Regions from separate parts of the Mesorhizobium sp. C416B genome, predicted to be linked through region 4. Evidence: riboswitches for the same ligand, from Rfam matches in the RefSeq annotation. Region 4 holds a riboswitch; each other region holds the start of a gene.
What was found. A riboswitch is a leader RNA that binds a small molecule or an ion and turns the genes downstream of it on or off. The one in region 4 is predicted to bind cobalamin.

Region 1 (2,194 bases), 2.9 Mb from region 4:
CCGGCTGGTTGTCCGGCAAGGCTTCGAGCGCGCCGGCAAGATCAAGCGGGGCGTCGATGGTCGCCCACCCCTCGCCACGGCGCGAGCGGTGCTGCGCGATGCGCTCGCGCATTTCGCCGTCATAGGCTAGCGCGGTGGCGATATAAGCCCATGGCGGCAGCAACGCCGTCGCCAAAGTTTCGGCATGCGCGCTCTTGCCGGAGCGCGCACCGCCGATGATGAAGGTCAAACTGCGATCAGGCAAAGCTGTCGCGCAGGCTGGTCGCGGTGCCGGTGAAGCGCGAGTGCACTATGCCGACAACTGCACCCAGCACCAGCCAGAACACCAGATTGGTCAGCGTCACCGCCACCACGAACTGATGATGCAGGCCCTCCGGGATCGGCGTCTTGAAACTGTCAGGCTGCGGCGCGCCGACAATATGCGGGGCGACAATCAGGACGACAGCAAGGATGGTCAGCGGCGCCGACGTGCGGAAGGCGATCAAGGCAAGGCCGATGGCGGTCGCAATCACCGTCGCCACCCACCAGATCTGGCGCTGCATGAGATCGGCCGCCGGCATCGCCGGCAGTTCCGGCGGCAGGCCGAGGCCCGGCGCCAGCGTGAACACGGCAAAGCCGGCCAAGCCCCAGAACACGCCCTGGCGCCAGCTGCCGATGCCGCCGGCGAATTCCGAAATCGCGACCAGGATCAGCGCGAAGCCGATACCGGTCACGACATTGGAGACGACGTTGTAGGCGAAGCGCTCGAAGCCGTCGGCCGGCGCCCAGCCTTCGTCTTCCGCTGGAGCCGCTGCTTCGGCAGGCGCCGGTGCGGCTGAGCTCATGGCGTTTTCCGCCGGTGCGGCACTGCTCATGGCGTTGGTGGTGTTGGCGGCCGGTGCCGCAGCATGATCGTGCTTGTGGCCGCCTGCCTTCTCAAAAACTTCGGCCTGGCGAATCAAGGGATCGGTTGCATAGGCCTGCATGCAGGCGAGAACGACGCCGGCCACGAGCCCGGCAATCGCCGCGACGAACACGACGTTGCGAAACAGGTTCATGATGTCAGATCCTCGTCAGTGGCAGGGAAACGCCATCGAATGGCGATAGTCGTGCGCCGCATTGTGGACCGCATCGATGTGCGAGAAACCGACAACGCCGACGACGAAAATGCCCAGAAACGCGCTAAGCACGAGCTGCATGAAGCGCGACTGCGAGGAGACGGAAGCGCCGAGGGAGACGGAAGCGGTATTCATATCTTGTCCTTTCGCCCTCCACCCGAGGGCATCGAAGTCAGTTCCTGTCGCCGGCAGGTCTCCTGGCTCGCGGATCAGCGCCCTTCCCCACCTTCCCGAAGAAAAATCCTCAGTGGCTTGGAGAGGACTACCGCACACAGTTGCGGGGGCAGCCACGGCATTGGGCAACAAGTCAGCCCTCACCGCATTCCCTCTTGGTCCCTAACGGAACCGACGACATGCATGACTATAGGCTGAAACAGCCGCATCCGGCAAACCAAATTCCGGCAGCCAACAGCGCGAATGCGCCACTCAGGCGTCACGGGTTCAGCGCGCTGATCCGCTCCGCAACCAGCCGCTGCAGCCGCCACAGATGGCGATCGTGAATGCCGCGCTCTTCAAGGTTTTTCACCGTGTTGTAGAGGTAGTCGGCGCCCGACCCCCAGTGCCCGCAGGATGTCGCCAGCCTGTCGACGACCTTCGCCTCGTCGAGCGGGCCGGAATAGGTCAGGCCATTGCGGTTGATGACGAAGGCCAATGCCTTCAGCGGGCCAGCCTCGCTTGCAAGCTTGAGCATGCGCGGCCGGTAGCTTGTCGGCTTCAGCGTGACTTCGCGCCGGAAAAGCCGGCCCAACTGCTCGCGCCGGTTATTGCCGGTCAGCCGAAAGGCGACGCCCTTGCATTGTCCGCCACGGTCCAGCGCCATCATCAGGCCGGGGCTGTCCTTGGTGCCGCGCCAGCGCGTCATGTTCATGCAAAAGGACCGATGCCAGCCGCGCGCCAGCGCAACGCGGTCCTCGACATAATCTATTTCCGGTTTCCAGATCAGCGATCCATAGCCGAACAGCCATAGCGGTTCGCTGTCCGGGAGTTCGACCTGCAATTCATCCAGCAGCGCGTCATAGTCGGCTTCATCGAGATGCATCGCGTCCGGATCCGGCCCGGGGTCCCTGATCTCGCGCCAGCAGCGCGCGACCAGCTCC
Region 2 (2,194 bases), 790 kb from region 4:
CTCGTCGGTCTTCTGGGCCGCGAAGGCGAGCCACGACCTGATGTCGGCCTCGAGTTCCGTCTCCATGCGCAGGTCAATCGGCACATGCAGCATCGAGCAAGAAGGCGCGATTTCGACGCGGTCCAAGGGCCAGCCGGCGACGATCGGTTTGATGCGGTCGAGAATGGCGGGCAGGTTCGCACGCCAGACGTTGCGGCCATCGATCAAGCCGAGCGAGAGCACCAGATCCTTCGGAGCGAGCCGACCCACCATTTCCAGCTGCTCGGGAGCGCGCACGAGATCAATATGCAGGCCGGCCAGGGGCAGAGAAACCGCGGTTTCGAGATTGTCTCCCAGCGACCCGAAATACGTAGCCAGCATGATCTTCAGCTCGGGCGCGGCTTTCGACAGCTGGCCATAGGCGAATTCGAACGCAGCTCGTTCGTTCGGGTTCAGATCGAGGACAAGCGCTGGCTCATCGATCTGCACCCAGTCGGCTCCCGACAGCTTCAGCCTCTGCAGGACTTGCTCGTAAACGGGCAGCAGCCGCGGTAGGAGCGCGATGGGACCGAACCCTTCGGCACGCGATTTCGCCAGCTTGAGGAAGGTGATGGGTCCAAGGATGACTGGGCGTGTGTGAATGCCGAGAGCTTTAGCCTCGAGGAAGTAATCGACCGGCTTCGATGACGAGAGGGCGAACGTCTGATCATCATCGAGTTCCGGCACAATGTAGTGGTAGTTGGTGTCAAACCACTTGGTCATTTCCATCGCGGTTACACCAGGTCCATGAGCCTCCTCCTGGTGACCAGCGTGTCCACAATCCTCCGTCTGACCCTGGTTGCCGCGCGCCATTGCGAAGTAGATGTCAAGTGGGACCTCGCCGCTATTCCAGCCGTACCGGGATGGAATGGCCCCGACCATGGCTGCGGTGTCGAGCACATGGTCGTATAGCGAGAAGTCGTTCGACGGGATTTTCGACACGCCGCGATCGCGCTGCTCTTCCCAGCTAGCGGCTCGGAGCGCCTTCGACGTCGCAAGAAGGTCGCCAGCGGACGATGTTCCGGACCAGTAGCTTTCGAGGGCGCATTTCAGTTCTCGCCGACGACCGAAGCGCGGCACGCCGAGCGTTGCTACAGGAATTTGCTGAGAGACAGTCATGTCATACCCCGATGGTTGGGGGCGTCGGTGACAAGGAAGGCGCTAGCAGGCCGGCACGCCGGTTGCAGCGGCCACCGAGACACCCCGCCCGTGGACGTAATTCGCCGTGGCAGGTCTCTGGCTCGCGGGGTCATAGCCTCTACCCGTCTTCCCGAGGGTATTCGCCTCAGTGACATGAGTGGATTGGCTCGCCGCTAACAGTTGCGGGGGCAGCGCCGGCATCGCACCGGCTTCCCTCTTAGCTCCGCTGCGGCAGCACCGTACGCGAGAACCACAACAGCAGACAATCACAGCAACCCGCTCTTTGTCAATAACGCATAATGAAATGTTTATGTGGTTATATGGTCGCGTTTTACGCCTTTGTCTAGCATTGTGAAATATTCAGTCTGCTGCCCGCATTCGGCATCGTGGGACGTGATCGCAAGTCAAGTCCGACGGACGCCGCGAGTTCTCCGTTACCTCAGGAACCTTACTGGCCTTCCCCAAGCTGAGCTTCTGGAAAATGCTGGTGACGATCTGGATGACGGTGAATGCCGTCATGGCAAGCACGCCTTGCACCGCTCCTCCAGCGAGCTTCACGGCAGCAGCACGGGTCAGTTCTCCGAAGCGAATGGCTGTCGCTATCAGCGAGCTTTGACACAGTTCCGCCACTGCGGTCATCGCGTCAGTAGGGCGGCTGATTAGTTGCCCGCGCATCTACAGCAACCCAGCCCCTTCCGCCTCGCGGCGCAAATTCTGCCTTGGCCTTGGGCCGATCTGCTGGATCACCAGGCCGGCCGCCAGCGAGCCAAGGTCGCCGCAGGTCTTGAGGTTGCGGCCCTGCGTGTAGCCATGCAGGAAACCGGCGGCGTAGAGGTCGCCGGCGCCGGTGGTGTCGACCAACTCCTTGATGGCGGTCGCCTCGATGACCACGGTCTCGTCGCCGCGCACGATCACCGAGCCTTTTTCGGAACGGGTGACGGCGGCAATCTTGCAGTCCTTGCGGATCTGAGCCAGCGCCTCGTCGAAGGATTTTGTCTGGTAGAGCGACTTGATCTCGTGGCTGTTGGCAAAGACG
Region 3 (2,194 bases), 2.8 Mb from region 4:
GTCTTACGCGTCCACGCCGCCTATGCCGAAGCAGGCGCACCGCCTGAGACCACCGCACAGCTTTTCGAGGAACTAAAGGAGATGCAGGGCTGGCTTGGCCTTGAGCGCATCGAAGTGACGCCGGCCGGCAATCTGGGGCCGGCATTGGCTAGCGAGAGAGATGGCCAACCCTTGCAGCGTCTGTCATAGACGCCTCAATAAGCCTCGTAGGTTGTGCAATGGCATCGGACAAAGTGCTCGACATGATCCATGGCGCCCTCATTGCGCATGGAATAGATGCAGTCCGCAGAGATAGGGACGTCATGCTCCAATCGAAGCAGCTTCGGTTTGAGGCTGAGGTGTTCGAGACGAGTTCTGACCGGCTGGTCCTGGAAATCTACATTTTTTCTCCGCTGCTTGATGTTCAGCCGGTCATTGAATCCTTTGCTGGCTTCGGCGACACGCGCGAACAGGAACTGAACCAGGCGTTTGAAAAGTTTCTCCGTGGTGTTTTCCATGTGGCCATTGAGGGACTGGCCGATCACGTCTGCGAGAACATGCAGGCCGAAATAGAGCTTTGGCAGCGAAGCAGCGCCAGTTGGAAGATCTGGCGAAAAGATGCCCGCTGGAAAATCTATAGCGGCCCGGTCATTTCCCAGGCCACAACCGAGCTATGCTCGCTGACAACAGGCTATCCAGCATTCTATGCCAAGCTGGAAAAGCTGTTCACAGCTTCGGTACCCCCCGGAAGCCATTTTGTCCGGACCTTTCTGGCAGGCTTGAAGGGAACGCTGATTAGTGCCGAAGTCCTTCTGGACAACGCGGTTTGGCATGAGGGACAGAATCTGGCTGTCGGTCATGACTGGCACTATGGCGATGGCTATCAAGCTATCCGACAGGTCATCCTGGCACTGCCGGAAGCCGGGACATGACAGCCCCTGCCGACATCGCCATGTCGTAGCCGTGCGTTGACACCGCCGCCCGCAAAAGCCTAAATCCGCTGCAGACGGTCCCCTGCCCGCAACGGCAAGGGCCAAGAGGGAATGCGGTGCGGGATTTCGGTCCCAAATCCGCGGCTGTCCCCGCAACTGTAAGCGACGAGCCAAGGCCGAAAGCCACTGGGTAACACCGGGAAGGCGGCTAACCAAGGCGACGACCCGCGAGCCAGGAGACCTGCCGTCTGAGACAAAGTATCCGATCGCCTGGCGGGTTTCCGGGCAAGGAGCACGGTTTTTGGACCAGAACAGCAGTTTTTCGGCTGGCACAGCGGACATTGCGTCCGGGGACAACGACGCCCTGACCGGCGTGACCGTCATCGTCTGCGCCTCCTGCCGCGATGAGACCGGTTCCGACGCCCATCCGCGCGCCGGCGAATTGCTGGCTGAGGACACACGCCGCGCCGCTGCCGGCGATATCCGGGTCCGCACCGCCGAATGTCTCGGCAATTGCAAGCGCCGCCTCAGCGCCGCGATCCTGCGCGATGGCTGCTGGAGCTATGTCTTCGGCGATCTGACCGCAACCAGCGGCGCCGACCTCGTTACCGGCGCAAAGCTCTTCGCGACTTCGGCCGACGGCCTCATCCCGTGGCGCGGCCGGCCCGATAGCCTCAAGCGCGGCCTCGTTGCCCGCATCCCACCCCTCGACATGCTGAAGGACTGACGATGAACGCTTCAAACCCGGCCGCCAACCTCTCCCGTGTTCCCTGCACTGTCGTTACAGGCTTCCTCGGCGCCGGCAAGACGACGCTGGTCCGCCATCTCCTGGAAAATGCCGGCGGCAAGCGCATCGCCATCATCGTCAACGAGTTCGGCGACATCGGCATCGACGGGGAAATCCTGAAAGGCTGCGGCATCGACACCTGCCCCGAGGAAAACATCGTCGAACTGGCCAATGGCTGCATCTGCTGTACAGTCGCCGACGATTTCGTGCCCGCCCTCGACAAGATCCTCGCGCTGACACCGAAGGTTGACCACATCCTGATCGAGACCTCGGGCCTGGCTCTGCCCAAGCCGCTGGTCCAGGCGTTCCAGTGGCCGAGCGTGAAGAGCCGGGTAACCGTCGACGGTGTCATCGCCGTGGTAGACGGCCCGGCGCTGGCCGAAGGCCGCGTCGCCAACGACATGGACGCTTTGCAGGCACAGCGCGCTCAGGACGAGACGCTCGACCATGACGATCCTGTCGAAGAAGTGTTCGAGGACCAGATCGCCTGCGCCGA
Region 4 (2,194 bases):
CATTCGACGAACTGGATCACGCCGCCCTCGTGCAGCTCCGAATAGGGGCCGGGCTCATAGGCCGGAGACAGGATGCCGAAGGCGTTTTCCTCGACGATGCGGCGGTCCTGGTCGTTGGTCTCGGTCCAGACATGGGTGAGCTCCTCAAGGTTGTAGTCGACCCCCTCGACCGCATCCTTGTGCACCAGCCACTTGGTCGTCACCGCGGTTTGCGTGGTGCTGATCGGCAGCACCCGGAAGGTGACCGCATGGTCGATCAGTATGTGGTTCCAAGTCGTCGGATAGTGGTAGTGCATCAAGGTGCCGATGCGGTCGGCGGCAACAGTGTCGGACAGGTTCTTCGTCACCGCGCGCTTTCCCGACATCGTGTAGCTGACGGCATCGCGCAGCAGCGGCGCGCGGGTGGCGCGGTATTGCCCGGCCGGATCGATGCGGAACTTGCTCGGCAGGCCCGCCGCCTCGCATTTCGCCCAGTGCGCCAGCATCTCCGGATCGCTGTCGGCGCCCTGCACGCCGGTCACCGTCGGCGCTTCGGGGAATGTCTTGCACAGCTCTGGATGATTGCCGGCGCAGTGATAGCATTCGCGGTTGTTTTCCCAGACCAGCTTCCAGTTGCCCTTCTCGATGATGGTGCTCTCGAAGGCGACTTTGGCTTCATTCAGCTGGTGCGGCTTGAGGTAGGGCTCTATCATGGCGCGCATCGGCGCAAAGTCGGCAGGTTCTTTCGCCAGGCAGATGAAGATGTAGCCGCCGACGCTCTCGCAGGCGACGGGCTTCAGGCCGAACTGGCTCTTGTCGAAACCGTCGGCCATCTGGCGGGCAAACAGCAGCCGGCCGTCAAGCTCGTAGGTCCACTGGTGATAGGGGCAGACAAGCTTTGCCGCCATGCCCTTCTCAGTGTTGCAGACACGGCTGCCGCGATGGCGGCAGGAATTGTGAAAGGCGTTGATGTTGCCCTTCTGGTCGCGGACCAGCACCACCGGATAATCGCCGATCTGCACGGTGATATAGCTGCCGGGCTTCGGCAGTTCGCAATCATGGCCGATGAACAGCCAGTCGCGATACCAGATAAGCTCCATGTCGAGCTTGAAATAGTCCGGGTCGGTGTAGAAGGGCTGTTCCAGCGAAAAGCCTTGCTTGCGGCCGTTCAGGAGCCTCAGCATGTCGTTGCGCGTATCCATAGTTCTGTCCTCGTGGTTTAAGGACTGAACTTGGTGGTGATGGAGGAAGGATCGGACGCAGGCCGGCGCGGCGCCGGACATGCACTATCCACCTCTTGACCGCCCACCGCGATCAGTCGAGTCTATGCATCTCGGGCTGGTTTCCGGGCTCTGGAGTTGTCCTTGCGGACCATCGCGACACCTTCCCAGGCTGCTGCCCAGTGGTCTCCCGTTGCGACTTGAACTCCACCACCGTTGCGGGGGCAGCGCCGGATTCTGACCGGCTTCCCAATTCTCCGCTGCGTCGTCACGAAGCGGCACCTGAGATGCGATCATCTAATCACGGCAGCGATCGCGACGTCGGCATGAAAGCGACATCATATCCATGCGGCGCGACACGCGCGGCATACGCCCCCCGCCGCCGGTCAAAGAGCTTAGACGTTTCTTGCGACGCCATCATCGCCGTTTCGAATCGCTGCGGATCCAGTTCGATCGGGGGCAAAAAGGGCTCAACGGTATCGAAAAGTTACTATTAGCAATCTCTAATCGAACCGAACGGTTCGTTTCTGTTGACGATGCGTGCAGGACGGTGTGAACGACGGCCCGGAAACCGACACCGGAGCGAACCACTCGGTTCGACATAAGCAACTGAAAACAAAACGGTAAATGACCACAGAGGAACTTCCTGGCACAATTTCAAGGTGCAGGACCCTGGTCCACACGGAACAACTTCGTGATTGGAAACCAGCCTATGGCTTTCCCACATCGGGGCTGTCCGAACAACGCGAATTCCTCCCAAGACACGCCGCTAGACGGACAGACAAACTGGAGTACTAAAAATGAAAAAGATCATCCTCACTGCCGCAGCCGTTTTGGCGATCACCGGCAGCGCCTTCGCCGGTAGCGACAATTACGGTTCCAATGGTGCGAACCAGCCAGCCGTCTCGGTCTACAGCTCGTATACGGCTTCCATTCAGAAGCCGGCGCACGCTGACAAGCAGCCTGTCGTTCAGGGCGCCGACCGCGACCTCTAC

Region 1: another riboswitch for cobalamin. It lies ahead of NLY43_RS30225 (CbtB domain-containing protein); the one in region 4 lies ahead of NLY43_RS16245 (aromatic ring-hydroxylating oxygenase subunit alpha).
Region 2: another riboswitch for cobalamin. It lies ahead of metE (5-methyltetrahydropteroyltriglutamate--homocysteine S-methyltransferase); the one in region 4 lies ahead of NLY43_RS16245 (aromatic ring-hydroxylating oxygenase subunit alpha).
Region 3: another riboswitch for cobalamin. It lies ahead of NLY43_RS29995 (DUF1636 family protein); the one in region 4 lies ahead of NLY43_RS16245 (aromatic ring-hydroxylating oxygenase subunit alpha).

The regions. Positions count from the first base shown of each region.
Region 1 is NZ_CP100471.1:6,237,064-6,239,257, reverse strand. Features, by position in the region: gene cobU (bifunctional adenosylcobinamide kinase/adenosylcobinamide-phosphate guanylyltransferase) at 1-244, opposite strand, end outside; gene NLY43_RS30230 (CbtA family protein) at 237-1,037, opposite strand; gene NLY43_RS30225 (CbtB domain-containing protein) at 1,053-1,232, opposite strand; cobalamin riboswitch at 1,268-1,462, opposite strand; gene NLY43_RS30220 (gamma-glutamylcyclotransferase) at 1,531-2,194, opposite strand, start outside.
Region 2 is NZ_CP100471.1:2,559,407-2,561,600, reverse strand. Features, by position in the region: gene metE (5-methyltetrahydropteroyltriglutamate--homocysteine S-methyltransferase) at 1-1,137, opposite strand, end outside; cobalamin riboswitch at 1,229-1,428, opposite strand; gene NLY43_RS12545 (adenosine kinase) at 1,834-2,194, opposite strand, start outside.
Region 3 is NZ_CP100471.1:6,190,084-6,192,277, reverse strand. Features, by position in the region: gene NLY43_RS30005 (winged helix-turn-helix domain-containing protein) at 1-189, shown strand, start outside; gene NLY43_RS30000 (DUF6348 family protein) at 219-911, shown strand; cobalamin riboswitch at 970-1,174, shown strand; gene NLY43_RS29995 (DUF1636 family protein) at 1,213-1,638, shown strand; gene cobW (cobalamin biosynthesis protein CobW) at 1,641-2,194, shown strand, end outside.
Region 4 is NZ_CP100471.1:3,346,629-3,348,822, forward strand. Features, by position in the region: gene NLY43_RS16245 (aromatic ring-hydroxylating oxygenase subunit alpha) at 1-1,181, opposite strand, end outside; cobalamin riboswitch at 1,299-1,500, opposite strand; gene NLY43_RS16250 (DUF680 domain-containing protein) at 2,000-2,194, shown strand, end outside.